4 regions of the Streptomyces sp. SAS_272 genome follow, and region 4 is predicted to be linked to each of the others. Evidence: riboswitches for the same ligand, from Rfam matches in the RefSeq annotation. Region 4 holds a riboswitch; each other region holds the start of a gene.
What was found. Region 4 has a riboswitch for cobalamin ahead of metE (5-methyltetrahydropteroyltriglutamate--homocysteine S-methyltransferase). Riboswitches for the same ligand answer to the same signal wherever they lie in the genome.
Positions count from the first base shown of each region.

Region 1: another riboswitch for cobalamin. It lies ahead of ACN6LD_RS35875 (ribonucleoside-diphosphate reductase subunit alpha); the one in region 4 lies ahead of metE (5-methyltetrahydropteroyltriglutamate--homocysteine S-methyltransferase).
Region 2: another riboswitch for cobalamin. It lies ahead of cobN (cobaltochelatase subunit CobN); the one in region 4 lies ahead of metE (5-methyltetrahydropteroyltriglutamate--homocysteine S-methyltransferase).
Region 3: another riboswitch for cobalamin. It lies ahead of ACN6LD_RS35360 (ABC transporter substrate-binding protein); the one in region 4 lies ahead of metE (5-methyltetrahydropteroyltriglutamate--homocysteine S-methyltransferase).

Region 1 covers NZ_JBMNDR010000096.1:19,253-24,041, forward strand. Annotated here, with positions in the region: gene ACN6LD_RS35875 (ribonucleoside-diphosphate reductase subunit alpha) at 1-2,257, opposite strand, end outside; cobalamin riboswitch at 2,383-2,518, opposite strand; gene ACN6LD_RS35880 (GNAT family N-acetyltransferase) at 2,571-3,080, opposite strand; gene ACN6LD_RS35885 (ATP-binding protein) at 3,223-4,789, shown strand, end outside.
Region 2 covers NZ_JBMNDR010000026.1:11,561-16,349, forward strand. Annotated here, with positions in the region: gene ACN6LD_RS16970 (precorrin-2 C(20)-methyltransferase) at 1-419, opposite strand, end outside; gene ACN6LD_RS16975 (precorrin-8X methylmutase) at 416-1,087, opposite strand; gene ACN6LD_RS16980 (cobalamin biosynthesis protein CobG) at 1,084-2,370, opposite strand; cobalamin riboswitch at 2,417-2,568, shown strand; gene cobN (cobaltochelatase subunit CobN) at 2,603-4,789, shown strand, end outside.
Region 3 covers NZ_JBMNDR010000092.1:26,247-31,035, forward strand. Annotated here, with positions in the region: gene ACN6LD_RS35355 (protein kinase domain-containing protein) at 1-1,717, opposite strand, end outside; cobalamin riboswitch at 2,100-2,226, shown strand; gene ACN6LD_RS35360 (ABC transporter substrate-binding protein) at 2,317-3,369, shown strand; gene ACN6LD_RS35365 (FecCD family ABC transporter permease) at 3,366-4,421, shown strand; gene ACN6LD_RS35370 (ABC transporter ATP-binding protein) at 4,418-4,789, shown strand, end outside.
Region 4 covers NZ_JBMNDR010000014.1:114,868-119,656, forward strand. Annotated here, with positions in the region: gene metE (5-methyltetrahydropteroyltriglutamate--homocysteine S-methyltransferase) at 1-1,638, opposite strand, end outside; cobalamin riboswitch at 1,793-2,016, opposite strand; gene ACN6LD_RS12080 (TSUP family transporter) at 2,172-2,603, shown strand; gene ACN6LD_RS12085 (amino acid permease) at 2,770-4,767, opposite strand.

The sequences.
Region 1 (4,789 bases), on a different contig from region 4:
TGGCCGGGCGAGAGCGCAGGTAGTACGTCGTCTTCAGGCCCGACTTCCAGGCGTACGCGTACATGGAGGAGAGCTTGCCGATCGTCGGCGTCTCCAGGAACAGGTTCAGCGACTGCGCCTGGTCCAGGTACGGGGTACGGGCGGCGGCCATGTCGATCAGGCCGCGCTGGGGGATCTCCCATGCCGTGCGGTACAGGTCCCGCACCTCGGCCGGGATCCACGCGAAGCCCTGCACCGAGCCGTTCGCCTCGCGCAACGCCTCACGGGTGCGGGCGTCCCAGACGCCGAGCTCCTTGAGCTCGCGCACCAGGTACGAGTTGACCTGGAGGAACTCGCCGGACAGCGTCTCGCGCTTGAACAGGTTCGACACCTGCGGCTCGATGCACTCGTAGACGCCCGCGATGGAGGCGATGGTGGCGGTGGGCGCGATGGCGAGCAGCAGGGAGTTGCGCAGCCCCGTCGAGGCGATCCGCTCGCGCAGCGCCGCCCAGCGCTCGGGCCAGGCGAACTCGACGCCGTAGTGGTCCGGGTGCAGCACGCCCCTGGCCGTGCGGGTCTTCTCCCAGGCCGGCAGCGGGCCGCTGCGCTCGGCCAGGTCGGCGGAGGCCTCGTAGGCGGCGAGCATGACGCGCTCGGCGATACGGGTGGAAAGGGCCTTGGCCTCGGGCGAGTCGAAGGGCAGCCGCAGCTTGAAGAAGACGTCCTGGAGGCCCATCGCGCCCAGCCCGACCGGACGCCAGCGGGCGTTGGAACGGCCTGCCTGCTCGGTCGGGTAGAAGTTGATGTCGACGACGCGGTCGAGGAACGTGACCGCCGTGCGGACGGTCTCGTCCAGCCGCTCCCAGTCGATGTCGCCGTTCGCGGTGTCGACGAACGCGCCCAGGTTCACCGAGCCCAGGTTGCACACCGCCGTCTCGCCGTCGTCCGTGACCTCCAGGATCTCCGTGCACAGGTTGGAGGAGTGCACGACGTGGCCCGGCTCGGCCGTCTGGTTGGCGGTGCGGTTGGCCGCGTCCTTGAAGGTCATCCAGCCGTTGCCGGTCTGCGCGAGGGTGCGCATCATGCGGCCGTACAGGTCTCGGGCCGGGATGGTCTTCCTGGCCAGACCGGCGGACTCGGCCCTGCGGTAGGCCGCGTCGAACTCGTCGCCCCACAGATCGACCAGCTCGGGCACGTCGGCCGGGGAGAACAGCGACCACGGCTCGTCGGCGTTGACCCGGCGCATGAACTCGTCCGGGATCCAGTGCGCGAGGTTCAGGTTGTGCGTACGCCGGGCGTCCTCGCCGGTGTTGTCCCGCAGCTCCAGGAACTCCTCGATGTCGGAGTGCCAGGTCTCCAGGTAGACCGCCGCCGCGCCCTTGCGCCGGCCGCCCTGGTTCACGGCGGCGACGGAGGCGTCCAGCGTCTTGAGGAACGGCACGATGCCGTTGGAGTGCCCGTTGGTGCCGCGGATCAGCGAACCCCGGCTGCGGATGCGGGAGTACGACAGCCCGATGCCGCCGGCGTGCTTCGACAGCCGCGCGACCTGGTGGTAGCGGTCGTAGATGGAGTCCAGCTCGTCCAGCGGGGAGTCGAGCAGGTAGCAGGACGACATCTGCGGATGCCGGGTGCCGGAGTTGAAGAGCGTGGGGGAGGACGGGAGGTAGTCCAGTCGGCTCATCAGCCGGTAGAGCGCCGCGACCTCGTCCAGGGCGCGGGCCGTGTCGTCCTCCGCAAGACCGGCGGCGACGCGCAGCAGGAAGTGCTGGGGCGTCTCGACGACCTTGCGGGTGATCGGGTGCCGCAGCAGGTAGCGGCTGTGCAGGGTGCGCAGTCCGAAGTAGCCGAAGCGGTCGTCGGCGGCGGTGTCGATCAGCGCGTCGAGGCGGGCCGCGTGGATGCGCACGAACTCGGCGGTGCGGTCCGCGATCAGACCCTCGCGGTGCCCGACGGCGACCGACTCGGTGAACGACGTGACGCCCTGGGAGGCGGCCTCCGCGGCGATGCCGATCGTCAGCAGCCGGGCGGCCAGCTTCGAGTAGGCCGGGTCCTCGGAGATCAGGCCGGCGGCCGCCTCCGTGGCCAGCTCGCGCAGCTCCGCGGTGATCTCGGAGGCGGCCCGCGCAGACCGGCCGCGCAGCGCGGCGGCAGCGACCCGGCCGGGGTCGGCGTCGGGCAGATCGGCGGTCAGCTCGGTCAGGGTACGCAGCAACGCGGTCCCGGGACCGTCGGTCTTCAGCTCGGTGACTGAGGCCGGTTCGGCTGGCGCGATGGTCACGTGGGGGCTCTCCCTCGCTCGGCAAGGGGCCTGGCGCAGGGCAGGGGGCAGCACACGAGCGCGCGGGGGCGTCGCGTCCACCGGCCCACTCCACGAGGCCCGGACGTCAGGGCACCCGGACCGGACGGCCGGGCGCGCTGTCGGCAGGACCTCGGACTGAACAGGCGTGCCCATATGGGTAGGGATGCACGCGAGTACACCGTTGCGGGACAGTTCCGGATTCGCACCGGATTCCCCTGCGGCGACAGCGAGCATGAGCATACATCTTGTGCTCGCCTGTCACGCCACCCCCAGATGTTGTGTCGCGATGGTTTCAGAGCGTCAACTGGTAGGTGAGCAGAGTGATGTCGTCCAGCTCCGGCAGGGGCCTCCAGTCCCGCTCCGGTGTACGGACGAAGCCGAGGCGTTCGTACAGGCGGTGGGCCGCGCTCATGGAGCGCTGGGTCGACAGGACGACGGTCGTGCAGCCTTCCACGGCGCGCGCCCGTGCGACGCAGGCCCGCACCAGAGCCTCGCCGACCCCCCGGCCGCGAGCCTGGCGTGCGACGGCCAGCATCCTGATCTCCGTCTCGCCGGCGCGGGCCAGATCGGCCATGGGACCGGAGCCCGGGACGAAGGTGACGCCGCCGAGCAGCAGCCGCTCGCCGTCCACCGCCACCAGAACCTCGGCGGTCGCCGCCCGCTTCGCGACGTCCCTCAGTTCGTGCAGGTACGGGTCGCTCCCTCCGAAGTCGAGGAGGCCGTCGTCCAGGTAGGCGCGGGCGGTGATGTCGCCCAGGGTCTCGTGCTCGGCGGGTGTGACCGGTCGTACGGCGATGTCCATGGCCCAGAGTCTGCCGGACGCCCGGGTTGCGGCGGCTCTCGGGAGTGTTTCCATGGAAGTAGCCGTCGGCGCCGCGTGAATCCTCTGCCCCGCGAGTCCTCCGTGCCGGGAAACCGATCCCGGAACGCGCAAGGAGAACGCCATGACGAGGGTCGTCCGCCATCCGCCCGGCAAGGAGCGACCGCGCGACGCGCCGATGGCCACTCTGCCTTTCCGGCGAGCGGGAACTCGCCTCGGACACGGGCTCGTCGGCCGCTGGCACTCCCTGACGCTCCGTCTGGAGGCGCGCCGCGGCGTCGCCCGGCCCAAGAAGTGGCGCCGGTGGGTCTCCTACGCCAACGTCACCCGGGCGATCTGGCTGGTCGCCGTGCTGGCGGTGCTCGCCTGGATCGGGGAGGGCGTGTTCATCCTCGTCACGCAGGACACGACCCGCTTCGAGAAGTGGCGGCAGAAGAACCAGGGTTTCGAGATCGTCTCCCGGTTCGTCGGCCCGGTCCTCGCCGCCTCGATCGCCGCCGCGCTCTTCCTGTTCTGGTGGTACCGCTGGACCAAGCGGCGATATCTCACCAAGGCCCTGCGCGATCCCCGGCGGCTGGTGCCCACCGCCGGATACGACACCCGCGAGATCGTCGGCCGCGAGGACATCGCCCAGGTCATCGCCGAGCGGCTCCGGGAGCGCGACACCCGGCGGCCGTATCTGCTCGTCGGCGGCGTAGGCGCGGGGAAGACCGCCGTCCTCGTGCGGCTCACGGAACTCCTGGCCCGTCAGAACGCCGTACCGGTGCCGATCAGACTGCGCGACGCGGCGGACGGCGCCGACCTGAACTTCGAACGGCTGGCCAGGCAGCGGTTCGCCCAGGAGGCGCCCAAGGGCGTTCTGGCGCGCAGCAAGATCGACCGGGTGTGGCAGCAACTCCTCGCCGACGACAAGCCGGTCGTCCTCGCCGACGGTCTGGAGGAGGCCCTGCTCGACGACGGCCGGCAGCAGAACCGGGACAACGTCATCCGCCGGGCCATCGAGCGCGCCCGCGAGGAGAAACTGCCCCTGGTCATCGCCTCCCGGCCGCACAGCCCGCTGGAGACCACCTCCGCCGCGATCGTGGTGCTCGAACCCCTCGGCGAGGAGGAGGCGCTGCGTTTCGTCGCGGCGGACGTGCCCGAGACCGACGAGCGCCGGGTGGACTGGATCGTCGAGACGGCGGAGGTGACCGAGTCGCCGATCTACCTGCAGATCGCCCGCGAACTCCACCGGCGGGGAATCCTGGAGCACGACCGTCCGGAAGACGACCCGCAGCACGTCATCACCCGCAGCCGCGACCGCGCCACCCTGCGGCTCTGGCTGCTGGAGACCTGGGCCGAGGCACTGTGCGAGGGGAAGCTGCGCGAGGACGTCGCGCTGACCCCCGACGAGCGCCGCGACACGCTCGAAGTGGTCTGCGCCCTGGCCTGCGTCGGACTGCTCCAGGACACGCTGGAGGTCGGCTTCGCGGAGCTGCTCGACCCGGACGTCCTGCACCCGGGCGCGGCCCGGCGCGCCCGGGCCCGGGCCGAGCACCTGTGGGCCGGCCGCGGCTTCGACCAGTACGGCAAGCGCGGACACACGCTCTCCGACTGGCACCGGCAGCAGATCTGGGACGCGCTGTGCGAGCGGCTCGGCGAACCGGAGCGCAGACGGCTGCGCGAGGGCAACATGGACCAGTGCCAGGCGG
Region 2 (4,789 bases), on a different contig from region 4:
GCGGCGGACACCGACGTGACACCGGGGACGACCTCGGTCTCGTAACGGTCGGCGAGCCGTTTGTGCATGTGCATGTAGGAGCCGTAGAACAGCGGATCGCCCTCGGCGAGCACCGCGACCGTGCGTCCCGCGTCGAGATGCACGGCCAGCCGGGCGGCCGCCTCGGCGTAGAACTCGTCCATGGCGCCCTGGTAGCCGCCCGGGTGGTCGGTGGTCTCCGTGGTGACCGGGTAGACCAGCCGCTCCTCGACATGGTCGGCGCGCAGGTGCTTCGCCGCGATCGAGCGGGCGATGGACCGGCCGTGCCGGGCGCTGTGATACGCGATCACGTCCGCCTCGCCGATCACCTCGACGGCCCGTACGGTCATCAGGGAGGGGTCGCCGGGGCCGAGCCCCACGCCGTACAGCTTGCCGCTCATTCTTCCTCGCTCGCGATCGCGTTGAGCGCGGCGGCCGCGATGGCGCTGCCGCCACGGCGTCCGCGCACCACCAGGTACTCCAGGCCGAGCGTGTTCGCCGCCAGGGCGTCCTTCGACTCGGCCGCGCCGATGAACCCGACCGGCGCGCCGATCACGGCGGCGGGACGGGGCGCGCCCTCCTCGATCATCTCCAGCAGCCGGAAGAGGGCGGTGGGCGCGTTGCCGACGGCGACCACCGAGCCCTCGAGCCGGTCCCGCCACAGCTCCAGCGCGGCGGCGGTGCGCGTGGTGCCCAGCCGCGCCGCCAGTTCCGGCACGCTCGGGTCGGACAGCGTGCACAGCACGTCGTTGGCGGCGGGCAGCCGACGGCGGGTCACTCCGCTGGCCACCATCTGCACATCGGTGAAGATCGGCGCGCCGGCCCGCAGCGCCTCGCGGGCGCGGGCGACGACGCACGGCGTGTACGCCAGGTCTTGTACGAGGTCGACCATCCCGCAGGCGTGGATCATCCGGACCGCGACCTGGCTGACGTCGGCGGGCAGCCCTTCGAGGTCCGACTCCGCGCGGATGGTGGCGAAGGACCGGCGGTAGATGGCCGCTCCGTCCTTCTCGTAGTCGTAGCTGCTCACGGTGTTCGTCTCGCTGCTCTCGATGGTGGTACGGCTCATGAGGTGATCGCCGCCAGGGCGGCGGCGAGGTCGTCGGGGTCGGTCATCGGTGCGGTGAGCGTCGGACGGCCCGACCGCACTGCGGACAGCCGGTAGCCGCCGTCCTCGGAGGCGACCACGTCGATCCGGTCGCCGTGCGGGTGTCCGCAGCGCCGTTCGCAGCCGGACCAGTACAGCGGGAGGGGGCAGGCGCCGGCCGCGTCGACAGTGTCGGCCGCGTCGGCCCGGACGTCGGCGTGGGATTTGCCACACCCGGGCCGTCCGACGCACGCGCCGACCCGCGGCCAGGGCGAGGCCGGATCGGTGACGAGACCGGCCGCGGCGAGCCGCGCGAGCGACTCGGCACGCTGCCGCGGGGACTGGTCCGGCGCCGGGACGACGACTCCGCGCCACGGGGTCAGCCGCAGCCCGGTCCCGGCGACCCCCGTCAACTCCCGCCACTGGCGGGCGGAGAGCCGCCCGAGCGGCACATGCGCGGACAGGGCGTCGCCGACGACGCCGGGCGAGGGCCCAGGGGCGACCGCGGCGGCGACCTCCGTCAGGGACGAACGGACGATTCCGCCGGCGTCCAGGCGGCGGCGTACCCGATCGGTCAACTCGCCTTCGGGCAGGTTGAGTTCGGCCACCCGCCAGACTCCGCCGCCGGACTCCCGTACGGCTTCCAGGAACGTCTCGGCCGCCAGCAGCGCGGCCCGCGGCGCGTCCTGCGCGGACACCCGCACCGCACCCGGATCGAGCACCGCGCCGCCGTCGCCGGTCGCCCGCAGCGTCACGTCCGCGCCGAGCCCGGCGACGTCCCCGCGCCCGTCGTCCAGGGCGAACAGGAACCGGCCCGACAGCTCCCGCGCCGGTCCGCTCCCGCACAGCGCCGCGTCGAGATCCGACAGCCAGGGCCCCACGTCGTGCAGACCGCGGCCGTCCAGGCCGGACAACGGTGAGGCGACGATGTTGCGCACCCGCTCGTGCCCGGGGGAGGGCAGCAGCCCGGCCGCGTCCAGCACGGCCGCGAGCTCCGCGCCGCAGCCGTCCGCGAGGCCCCGCAACTGCACGTTGCCGCGCGAGGTCAGATGGACGTCCCCGTCGCCCAGCCGCCCGGCCGCCTCGCCCAGCGCCTCGGCCTGACGGACGCTCAGCACCCCGCCGGGCACCCGGACCCGGGCCAACGCCCCGTCGTCCGCCGCATGCAGCCGCAACGCCCCGGGGCAGGCGTCACCGCGGTCCCGTGAGACCGCTGTGGCCTGGGATGTTGGACGGAGGTCAGCCGAGGACATGGCGGCGAGCATACCCACGTCCACCTGGGAGGTATGCCTGTGCCCTCTTCCCCCGCCCCTTACTATGCTCTGCGGTGGATCATCCGGTCCGCCAACGCCACGACGGCGACAGGGGAGGAAGCCCGGTGCGAATCCGGCGCGGTCCCGCCACTGTGAGCCCGGCCCTCAGAAGCCGGGCGAGTCAGGAACTCCCGCCGTCCGACACCGCCCGGGGCGCGGACACCCCGAGGAAGGCCGACGTCCCATGATCCTTCTGCTGTCGACGTCCGACACCGACCTGCTGAGCGCCCGCGCCGCAGCCGGCCCGGTCCCGTACCGCTTCGCCAACCCGGCCCGGCTCGCCCTCGACGACCTCCCCGCGCTCCTCGACGGCGCCGACCTCGTCGTCGTACGCCTCCTCGGCGGGGTGCGCGCCTGGCAGGACGGCCTCGACCTGCTGCTCGCCGACGGCCGCCCGGTCGTCGTCCTGACCGGTGAACAGGCCCCCGACGCCCAGCTGATGGCCGCCTCCACGGTTCCCGTGGGCATCGCAGCCGAGGCCCACGCCTATCTCGCCCACGGCGGACCCGCCAACCTCGAGCAGCTCGCCCGCTTCCTCTCCGACACGGTCCTGCTCACCGGTCACGGCTTCGACTCCCCGGCGTCCGCCCCCACCTGGGGTCCGCTGGAGCGGCCGGCGCGGGACGACGCCCCCGGGGTCCCGACGATCGCCGTGCTGTACTACCGGGCCCATCACATGAGCGGCAACACCGCCTTCGTGCACGCCCTGTGCGACGCCGTCGAGGCGTCCGGCGCCCGGGCGCTCCCGCTGTACGTCGCCTCCCTGCGCGCCCCCGAGCCGGAACTGATCGAGGAGCTGCGGGCCGCCGACGCGATCGTCGCCACGGTGCTCGCCGCGGGCGGCACCCGCCCCGCCGAGGCCTCGGCGGGCGGCGACGACGAGTCCTGGGACGCGGGCGCGCTGACCTCCCTGGACGTCCCGATCCTCCAGGCGCTGTGCCTGACCTCCTCACGGACCGACTGGGAGTCGAGCGACGAGGGCGTCTCCCCGCTGGACGCGGCCGGCCAGATCGCCGTCCCGGAGTTCGACGGCCGGCTGATCACCGTCCCGTTCTCCTTCAAGGAGATCGACGCCGACGGACTGCCCGCCTACGTCGCCGACCCCGAACGGGCGGCCCGCGTCGCCGGCATCGCCGTACGCCATGCCCGGCTGCGCCACATCCCGCCGGCCGACAAGCGTCTCGCGCTCGTCCTCTCCGCCTATCCCACCAAGCACTCCCGGATCGGCAACGCGGTCGGCCTGGACACTCCCGCCAGCGCCGTCGCGCTGCTGCGCCGGCTGCGCGAGGAGGGCTACGACTTCGGGACGGACGCCGAGGTGCCGGGGCTGGCCTCCGGCGACGGCGACGAGCTGATCCGGGCGCTCATCGAGGCGGGCGGCCACGACCAGGACTGGCTCACCGAGGAGCAGCTGGCGCGCAACCCGGTGCGGATCGCGGCGGCGGACTACCGCCGCTGGTTCGCCGCGCTGCCCGAGGAGCTGCGCACGTCCGTCGAGGAGCACTGGGGCCCGCCGCCCGGCGAGATGTTCGTCGACCGCAGCCGCAACCCGGAGGGCGACATCGTCCTCGCCGCCCTGCGCTTCGGCAACCTGCTGATCCTCATCCAGCCCCCGCGCGGCTTCGGCGAGAACCCGATCGCCATCTACCACGACCCGGACCTGCCGCCCTCGCACCACTACCTGGCCGCGTACCGCTGGATCGCCGCGCGGACCGAGGACGGCGGCTTCGGCGCCGACGCGATGATCCACCTCGGCAAGCACGGCAACCTGGAGTGGCTGCCCGGCAAGAACGCCGGCCTGTCCGCCGCCTGCGGCCCCGACGCCGCCCTCGGCGACCTCCCCCTGGTCTACCCCTTCCTGGTCAACGACCCGGGCGAGGGCACCCAGGCCAAGCGCCGCGCGCACGCCACCCTGGTCGACCACCTCGTACCGCCGATGGCCCGCGCCGACTCCTACGGCGACATCGCGCGGCTCGAGCAACTCCTCGACGAGTACGCCCAGATCGCGTCCATGGACCCGGCGAAGCTGCCGGCGATCCGCGCCCAGATCTGGACCCTCATCCAGGCCGCCAAGCTCGACCACGACCTCGGCCTCGCCGACCGCCCCGACGACGACGGCTTCGACGACTTCCTGCTGCACGTCGACGGCTGGCTCTGCGAGGTCAAGGACGCCCAGATCCGCGACGGTCTGCACGTCCTCGGCAACCCGCCGGCCGGCGGCGACCGCGTCAACCTCGTCCTCGCGATCCTGCGCGCCCGCCAGATCTGGGGCGGCGCCACCGCCCTGCCCGGCCTGCGCGAGGCACTCGGCCTCGACGAGTCCGCCGCGACCCGCACGACCGCCGACGAGGCCGAGGCCAGGGCCCGGGCC
Region 3 (4,789 bases), on a different contig from region 4:
CCTGCAGCAGCGGTCCGCCCCGGTAGACCCAGGCCGGCTCGGGCGCCCGGCCGAGCGGACGCGCCGTCCTGGCGCCCGGCGTTCCGCGGACGGCGAGTGCCGCTCCCGCGACGAGCGCCGCCCCGGCGGTCGCGGCCAGGGCCGTACGCCGGGCGACTCCGGCACGTGCGGGTGCACGGTGGTGCGCGGCCGTGGCGGAACGTTTCGACGCCGATTGCGGCAACGCGTCGCGCACCGCCCGGAGACCCGGCAGCTTCTCGCCCAGCGTCGAACCCGGGGCCGTTGACCGCCCCTTCGCCGGTTCCGGCGCCTGTGCCCGTGCCTCGGACCGGTCTTCTGCCCGGTCCTCCGACCGCACCTCGGGCTGGACTTCTGCCTCGGCCTGGGCCTCTGAGCGGGCTCGGGCCTCTGCCTGGGCCCGGTCGTCTGTCCGTGACCCGGCCCGTGTGAACGTCCGCTCCCGGGGCCGCGCCCGGTCCGACTCGTCCGGTGAGGAGAACGACTCGGCTCCCGGCAGCACCGCACAGGGTCCCGCGCCGCCGACGGCTTCGGCGCCCTCGCCGCGGCCTCTGTTTCCGTATCCGCCATCGGATCGGCTTCCGTATCCGCGTCCGTATGCGCTTCCGCTCAGGCCTCCGCCTCCGCTTTCGGCGTCGGGGGCCCTTTCGGTTTCGCCTTCGGAGGCGCCGCCCGTCGACCGGTCGACGCTCTGGTGGGTCGTCCTCCGCCCGGCAGGATCGGAAGGACCGGCGACGGGCTCCTCGGCCGACACCGGCGGAGGCGGCGCGAAGGCTCCCGGGTGCGGGACCGCGGTCGGCGCTGCGAGGCGGTCCAGGTCCCGCACGGCCGCCCGGTGGGCGTCGACCATGGCGGCCACGGGCGCCGGCAACCAGCCCTCTGTCAGCACCTGTTCGGCGCCGCCGGGAGCGCAGGCCGCCGAGAGCCGGTCGGGGTGGATCCTCAGGGCCGGGTCCTTGGCGTGACAAAGACTGATGATCTTGTCCAGTGGTTCGGGCACCAGGCTCAGGTCGGGCGACCCGTGGGCCACCTGGTAGAGCTGCGCCGCGCCCACCGCCCCGCCGAACGGCGAGCGTCCCGACGCGGCGAACGCGAGCACCGAGCCGAGGCAGAAGACGTCGCCCTCCGGGCCCATCGGATCCCCGGTGGCCTGCTCCGGGCACATGTAGTCGAGAGAGCCGAACAGGGTGCCGGAACCGGTGAGTTCATAACCGTCACGGGCGCGCACGATGCCGAAGTCGATGACCCGCGGGCCGTCCGCCGCGAGCAGCACGTTGGACGGTTTGAGGTCACGGTGCACGAGCCCTTCGGCGTGCACCGCGGTCAGCGCCTCGGCGACGCCCGCGCCCAGTGCGAGGACCGTCTCAGCGGGCAGCGGCCCGTGCGCGGCGACCGCCTCGGCCAAGGTGGGGCCGGGTACGTGGTCGGTGGCGAGCCAGGGTGTCTCGTCGTCCGGCGCGGCGTCCACGACGTGTGCCGTGTAGGGGCCGCCGACCGCCGCGGCGGCCGCCACCTCGCGCCGGAACCGGATCCGGAAGTTGTCGTCCTCCGCCATCTCGGGACGGATCACCTTGACCGCGACGACGCGGCCGGCCGACGACCGCGCCAGATAGACCCGGCCCATACCGCCTGCACCGAGCCGGGCCACGAGCCGGTACGGCCCGAGCTGCTCGGGGTCTTCTGGACGCAGTGGCTGCATGCCCTCGGCCGCCTGTTCTCGGTGGTGACGGGCGGAGATCCCGCCCACGCTGCGGGGGAAGGCCCGGCGGGTTCCGAACCACAGACTAGGCGCTGGAACGGCGGGCAGCAGTGCGTCCTCATACGCGGGTCCACGCACCTGGATGCAAGTGCCCGGTCGTCCTCCGGTTCCCCCACGTCCATGCGACGTCATGTCAGAGATCGGGTGACACGTGCTTTCCCTGCGGGAACAGTGCACGATGAGCAACAAGTGCACGATGAAAGCACATCGCGGGCGCGAGACCTCCGATGTGCCGAAGGTCACCCCCGTCGGCGCCCTCGACGCCTGTGGTAGCTTGCCGAGGCCAGTCGTACTCGTGTGCGCCCCCGGGCGCGCAGGGGTCAGGGAATCCGGTGAGACTCCGGAGCTGACGCGCAGCGGTAAGGGCGACGGGCGGGGCTTTCGGCCACTGGAACGCACCTGCGCTCCGGGAAGGCGCCTCGCCCGGGTGACCCCGAGTCCGAAGACCTGCTGGCGGCCTCCGGTGTCGCAGACCGGCCGGAGGAGCGCACCGTACGACCGGGCTTCGCGCTTGAGCCCTCGACGCCGAAGGAATCTCCGTGCCGTTCGCACGTCCCGTCCGCTCTGCCGTCCTGTTCCTGGCGGGCGCCCTCCTGTCGACCGGCTGCGGCGGCTCCGCAGCCCCCTCCGCTTCCTCCGCCGACGGTGCGGCCGGCAGCGACGCGGCCGGCCGGCCGGTCACGCTCGACAACTGCGGACAGCGGGTCCGGATCGACACGCCCCCTCGCCGGGCGGTCTCCCTGAACCAGGGCACCACGGAGATCATGCTCTCCCTCGGGCTCGCCGACCGGATGGCGGGCACCGCCACCTGGACCGACCCGCTGCCCAAGAGCCTCGAGAAGGCCGACGCCCGGGTGAAGCGGCTGGCCGACAACGCGCCCTCCTTCGAGAAGGTCCTGGACGCCGAACCGGACTTCGTGGCCGCCTCGTTCGCCTCCACGCTCGGCACGGGCGGCGTGGCCACCCGCGCCCAGTTCGAGAAGCTCGGGGTTGCTACCTACCTCTCCCCGTCCGACTGCGCCGGCAAGGACAACAGCGGCGGCGGCGACGGCGTCCGCACCGAGCCGCTGACCATGGACGCGGTCTACGGCGAAGTACGCGACCTGGCCCGGGTCTTCGGAGTCGAGAAGCGGGGGGAGAAACTGGTGTCCGACCTCAAGTCCCGGGTCGCCCGGGCCGCTTCGGGACTCGACGCCGAGAACGTCACCCTCCTCTACTGGTTCGCCAACTCCCAGTCCCCCTACCTGGCCGGCTGCTGCGGCGCCCCCGGCGTCATCACCCGCGAACTCGGCGCGAAGAACGTCTTCGACGACACCGAGGAGGAGTGGCCGCAGGTCAACTGGGAGACGGTCGCCGACCGCGACCCGGACGTCCTCGTCATCGGCGATCTGACCCGAAGGCAGCAGACGGCCGAGACGGCGGCCCGGAAGATCGCGTTCCTGGAGTCCGACCCGGTCACCAGGAACATGACCGCGGTGCGGAAGAAGCGGTACGTGCTCCTGTCCGGGCAGGCGATGAACCCGACCGTGCGCACGGTCGAGGGCGTGGAGAAGGTGGCGGCGGCACTGCGCGCGTACGGCCTCGCGGGATGAGCGCCGCGGGTCCGGCGGCCGCCGCGCCTGCGGCGGCGCGGGGGCTGCGCCACGTGCTGCTGTGGGCGGCCGGTCTCGCTCTGCTGTGCGGGTCCCTCGCCGTGGCGATCACCATCGGCCCTGCGGACATCGCGGTCGGGGACGTGTGGTCCACGGTGGCCGCCCATCTCGGCTTCGGCAGGGCCGGGTTGACGCCGCTGAGAGACGGCATCGTGTGGAATCTGCGGCTGCCACGGACCCTGCTGGCCGCGGTGTGCGGCGCCGGCCTCGCCGTGTGCGGCGCGGTGATGCAGTCCCTGCTGCGCAATCCGCTCGCCGACCCGTTCGTCCTCGGGATCTCCTCCGGCGCCTCGACGGGCGCGGTCGTGGTGGTCGTGCTCGGGGCGGGCGGCGGGGCCCTGTCGGTGTCCGGCGGTGCGTTCGTCGGTGCGACGGTCTCCTTCGCGCTGGTGCTGCTGCTCAGTCACACGCTGGGCGGTGACACGGACCGGGTGGTGCTGGCCGGGGTGGCGGCGATGCAGTTGTTCTCCGCGCTCACCTCGTTCGTCGTCATGACGACCGCCGACGCGGAGACCACCCGCGGGGTCATGTTCTGGCTGCTCGGCTCGCTCAGCGGGGCCGACTGGGCGGACGTGGGCCTGGGTCTTGCGGTGCTGGCCGCGGTGCTGCTGGTGTGCACCGGGTACGCGACGACCCTGGACGCCTTCGCGTTCGGGCAGGACGCCGCCGCGTCGCTGGGCGTGCACGTGGCCCGCACGCGGCTGGTCCTGCTGTGCGCCACCGCCCTGCTGACGGCCACTCTGGTCAGTGCGGCGGGGGCGATCGGCTTCGTGGGCCTCGTGCTCCCGCACGCGGCCCGGGCCCTGACGGGTCCCGGGCACACCCGGCTGCTGCCGGCCACCGCGCTGGCGGGGGCGGTGTTCCTGGTGTGGGTGGACACCCTCGCCCGCACCGTCCTGGACCCGCAGGAGGTGCCGGTGGGCGTGGTGACCTCGCTGATCGGCGTCCCCGCGTTCGTCCTCGTGCTGTACCGGACCAGGAGGGCGCGATGACCGGGACCGCCGAGGACGCCGGCCTGCGCGGCGACCGCCTCGCCTACGCGGCGGGCGGCTCGCTGATCCTGGACGGGGTCGGCCTCACGCTGCGCCCGGGGACCGTCACCGGCCTGCTCGGGCCGAACGGTTCCGGCAAGTCCACGCTGCTGCGTCTGCTCGCCGGCGTCCTCGCCCCCGCCTCGGGCGTCGTCACCCTCGACGGCCGCCCGCTGGCACAGGTCGGGCGGCGGGCGGTCGCCCGGCGCATCGCCGTCGTCGAGCAACAGGCCGACGCTCAGGTCGCGTTGAGCGTTCTGGACGTCGTACGCCTGGGCCGGGTCCCGCATCGCCGGGCCTGGGGCGCCGCCTCGGCCGCGGACGAGGCA
Region 4 (4,789 bases):
CGGTTCGGGGCGGGAGATGTCGCCGGCCAGGATCGGCGGGCGGACGTAGCGGGTGCCGTAGGACTGGACCCAGCCGTGTTGGGTGGCGAGGTATCCGGTGAGCTGCTCGGCGAAGTACTGGACCATGTCGTTGCGTTCGGGCTCGCCGTGCACGAGGACGTCCAGGCCGGCCTTCTCCTGGAAGGTGATCACCTCCTGGATCTCCGCCTTGATGCGCTTCTCGTAACCGGCCGCGTCGATCCGTCCTGCCCGCAAGTCGGCTCGGGCGACGCGGAGTTCACCGGTCTGCGGGAACGAGCCGATGGTGGTGGTCGGAAGCAGCGGCAGCCCCAGATGGGCACGCTGGGCGGCGGCGCGTTCGGCGTACGGCTGGGAGCGGCGGGCGTCGGTGTCGGTGACGGCCTCGGCACGGGCGCGGACGGCTGGGTCGTTGGTGATGGGTGAACTGGCGCGGGAGGCCAGGTCTGCGCGGTTGACGGCCAGTTCGGCGCTGATGGTGTCTGTGCCCTGGGACAGGCCCTTGGCGAGGGTGGCGATCTCGGCGGTCTTCTGCCGGGCGAAGGCCAGCCAGCGCGGGATCTGCGGCTCGATGTCCCGCTCGGCCGTCGCGTCCAGCGGCACGTGCAGAAGGGAGCAGGAGGCGGACACGTCGACCCGGTCGGCGAGCCCCAGGAGGGTGCCGAGGGTGGACAGCGACTTCGACAGGTCGTTGATCCAGACGTTGCGCCCGCTGACGACGCCGGCGACCAGGCGCTTGCCTGGCAGCCCGCCCACGGCCGCCAGGGCGTCCAGGTTGGCTGCCGCTGCCTCGGTGAAGTCCAGGGCCAGCCCCTCCACCGGCGCCTTGGCCAGCACGGGCAGCGCGTCGCCGAGGCGGTCGAAGTAGGAGGCGACCAGGAGCTTGGGCCGGTCGGTGAGGGCGCCGAGGTCCCGGTAGGCGCGGGTGGCGGCGTTCAGTTCGGCCGGGGTGCGGTCCTGGACCAGGGCGGGCTCGTCCAGCTGCACCCACTCCGCACCGGCCGCGCGCAGGTCGGCGAGGACCTCGGCGTACACCGGGAGTAGCCGGTCGAGCAGGGTGAGCGGCTCGAAGTCCGCTGGCACACCCGGGGCGGGCTTGGCCAGGAGAAGGTAGGTGACGGGGCCGACCAGGACCGGCCGGGCGGTGAGACCAAGGGCCAGGGCCTCCTTCAGCTCCGCGACCTGCTTGGCGGAGTTCGCGGTGAAGACCGTGTCGGGGCCCAACTCGGGCACCAGGTAGTGGTAGTTGGTGTCGAACCACTTGGTCATTTCCAACGGGGCGATGTCCTGGGTGCCGCGCGCCATGGCGAAGAAACCGTCAAGTGCGTCGGCGTCCACGGCCTCCCGGTGGCGGGCGGGGATCGCGTCGACCATGACGGTGGTGTCCAAGACGTGGTCGTAGTACGAGAAGTCACCGGTGGGCACCTCGTGGATGCCTGCGTCGGCGAGCTGCTGCCAGTTGCCCCGGCGGAGCTCGGCGGCGGTCGCCCGGAGGGCGTCGGCGGTGACGCGGCCCTTCCAGTAGCCCTCGACGGCCTTCTTCAGTTCCCGGTTCGCGCCCTGGCGGGGGTAGCCGTACACGGTGGCGCGTGCTGCCGCGGCTGCGGACTTGGTGGTCACGGAGATCTCCTTCGCGAGATGAATCCCTGAGATCCCGGAGATGGGACGAGAGCGCGAAGGGGTGACGAACCGGACGGTAACGGCCCACGGCCGCCCGCCGATATGAAACGCCGACCCGCCCACGAGGTCACCGGGATGTCCGCGCGCGGAGTGGTCCGCACACGGGCAGTTGGCAGGTCTTCGGACTCGCGGGCACATCCTCCTGACCGGAGGACACCTACTGGCCGTCGCTTCCCGGACCCGGTACGTCGGATCCAGTGCGTATGACGGCGGTCGTTCCCGTTCACCGCTGCGGGGCAGTCCCGGATTCCCACCGGGTTCCCTCTTGCGACGCATCCCGCCTGGCGGACGGGGCGAACCAGCTGCACCTGCCAGCCTAAGGGGCGGTCCGGGCCGGCGGAGTGTCACGTCCATCATTCGGATGGTTGGTTTGTTGGTGGAACCTGAAACCAACACCGTGTTCCGCCGGAGGGCGATGTGTGGGAAGCGACCCCCCCGGCCCGGCCGCCACCGCGGGCGGAAGAATCCCCTGCGTGGAACAGGTACTGGAGGTCATCGCCCTTGTCGTCGCCGCCTTCGGCACCGCGGCCCTGTCCGCGGTCGCCGGGTTCGGCGGCGGAGTACCGCTGCTGACCGTGTTCGTCGCCGTCCTGGGCACCCGAGACGCTGTGGCGGTCCGCACCGTCGCCCAATTGGCCAGCAACGGCCGCCAGGTGTGGTTCAACCGCCCCGAGGTCGACCGGCGCCTGGTCGGCGTCTTCGCTGTCGGCGCCGTCCCGGCCGCAGTCGCCGACACGCTGCTGTTCGCCACCGCGCCTCTGCCCGCACTGACCCGCCTCGTCGGCGTGTTCCTGCTGGTCATCGTCGCCTGGCAGCGTTGGAGGCCGCTGGGAACCGGGCATGTCCAACGCGCACTTCGGCGCGTACATAGACGCGCTCGACCAGCTGATCGTCATCAACCGTGAGCACTTCGCCGCCTCGGTGAGCGATGGCCGGTCCGCCGTAACCGGGCTGCCGTGGACGTGCGGTGCACTGCTTGCCGCGGGCCTGCTCACGGTGCTCGGATTGCGGGCACGCCTCGCGGAGTTCCGCTGAGCACCAGACCGTCGGCCTCGGCTGCGGTGGGGCCGGCTACGGGCGCCCGGATCCAACAGGACTGTCCGGGCGCTGGTCCGAGTTCGGGGGTTCGCCGCGGCGGACGGAACCGGGGGCGCGGCCGGCCGGGCGGTCGGCGCGGGCGGAGGAGGTCAGCTGCCAGGGGACGCTGGTGACCATGACGCCTGGGGTGAAGAGGAGGCGGCTCTTGAGCCAGAGGGCGGACTGGTTGTGGAGGAGGTTCTCCCACCAGTGGCCGACGACGTATTCGGGGATGAAGACGGCGACGACGTCGCGGGGGCTCTCGCGGCGGATGGAGCGGACGTAGTCGACGACCGGGCGGGTCACCTCCCGGTAGGGGGAGTCGATGATCTTCAGCGGGACCTCGATGCCGTACTCCTCCCAGCGCCCGCGCAGGGCTGTGGCCTCGTCGCGGTCGACCGAGACGGTCAGGGCCTCCAGATGGTCGGGGCGGAAGGCACGGGCGTAGGAGAGGGCGCGCAGGGTCGGCTTGTGGATCGTGGAGACCAGGACGATCGCGAACACCCTGCTGGGCGGGACGAGTTCGGCGCGTGGGTCGGTGACGGCGAGCTCCGTGGCGGTGGCGTCGTAGTGGCGGCGGATGCCGCGCATCATCACATAGAGCACGCTCGCGGCGAGCACTGCGAGCCACGCGCCCTGCGTGAACTTGGTGGCCAGCACGACCAGCAGGACCAGGCCGGTGAAGACGGCGCCGGTGCCGTTGATGGCGCGGGCCGTCTTGTGGCGGAGGCGCAGCGCCGGGTCGTGTTCGGTGCGCAGTTCACGGTTCCAGTGCCGGACCATGCCCGTCTGGGAGAGCGTGAAGGAGGTGAAGACGCCCAGGATGTAGAGGTGGATGAGCTGGGTGACGTTGGCCTTAAAGCCCCACAGCAGCAGGCCGGCGACGATCGCGAGGGCGAGGATGCCGTTGGAGAAGGCGAGCCGGTCGCCGCGGTTGTGCAGCTGGCGGGGCAGGTAGCGGTGTTGGGCGAGGATCGAGGTGAGCAATGGGAAGCCGTTGAAGGCGGTGTTCGCGGCCAGGATCAGGATGAGGGCGGTGGCGGCCTGGATGAAGTAGAAGCCGATGCTGTGCTCGCCGCCGAAGACGGATGCGGCGATCTGGGCGATGACGGTGCGCTGGGTGTAGCTCTCGCAGCTTCCGTCCAGGCCGGTCAGGCGGCAGGAGTCCTCGGTGATGCGCACCTTGGAGATGAGCGCCAGTGCGGTGACGCCGATGAACATGGTGATGGAGATGGCGCCCATGACGGCCATGGTGGTCGCCGCGTTCTTCGGCTTGGGCTTGCGGAAGGCCGGTACACCGTTGGAGATCGACTCCACGCCGGTGAGCGCGGTACAGCCCTGGGAGAAGGCGCGCAGCACCAGCATCACCAGGGCGAGACCGGCCAGGTGCGCGTCCCCGGGTTCCGCCGCGATGCCGTACTTGGCGGACTCGGCGACCGGCGCGTCCCCGACCAGATACCGGAAGAGCCCCGTCGCGATCATGATCAGTACGCCGCCGACGAAGAGATACGTGGGCGTGGCGAAGGCGCGGCCCGATTCGCGCACGCCTCGCAGGTTCACGCGTTGGTCGGCGAGTTCGGGCACGGCCGAGATGATGTTGTCGACGCCGGAGGCGACCGAGACGGCCACTGTCATGACGTAGTCGACGAGCAGTGACGCGGCGACCACGAGCCCGGCGGATGGCCCCAGGTTCGTCGAGGCGACCTCGTACGAGCCGCCACCGCTCGGGTACGCGCTGACCACCTGGCGGTAGGAGAGCACCACCACGGCCAACAGCAGCACCACCGTCGCCGCGATCCACGGGGTGAAGTGCAGATAGGCCATCCCGCCGAGCGAGAGCACCAGGAGGATCTCCTGGGTCGCGTACGCCACGGACGACAGCGGGTCGGAGGCGAAGATCGGCAGGGCCAGCCGCTTGGGCAGCAGCGTCTCGTGCAGCTCTTCGCTGCGCATGGCCCGCCCGATCACCAGGCGCTTGAGCAGACCGGTCATGTTGAACACGTGCGCGAGCGTA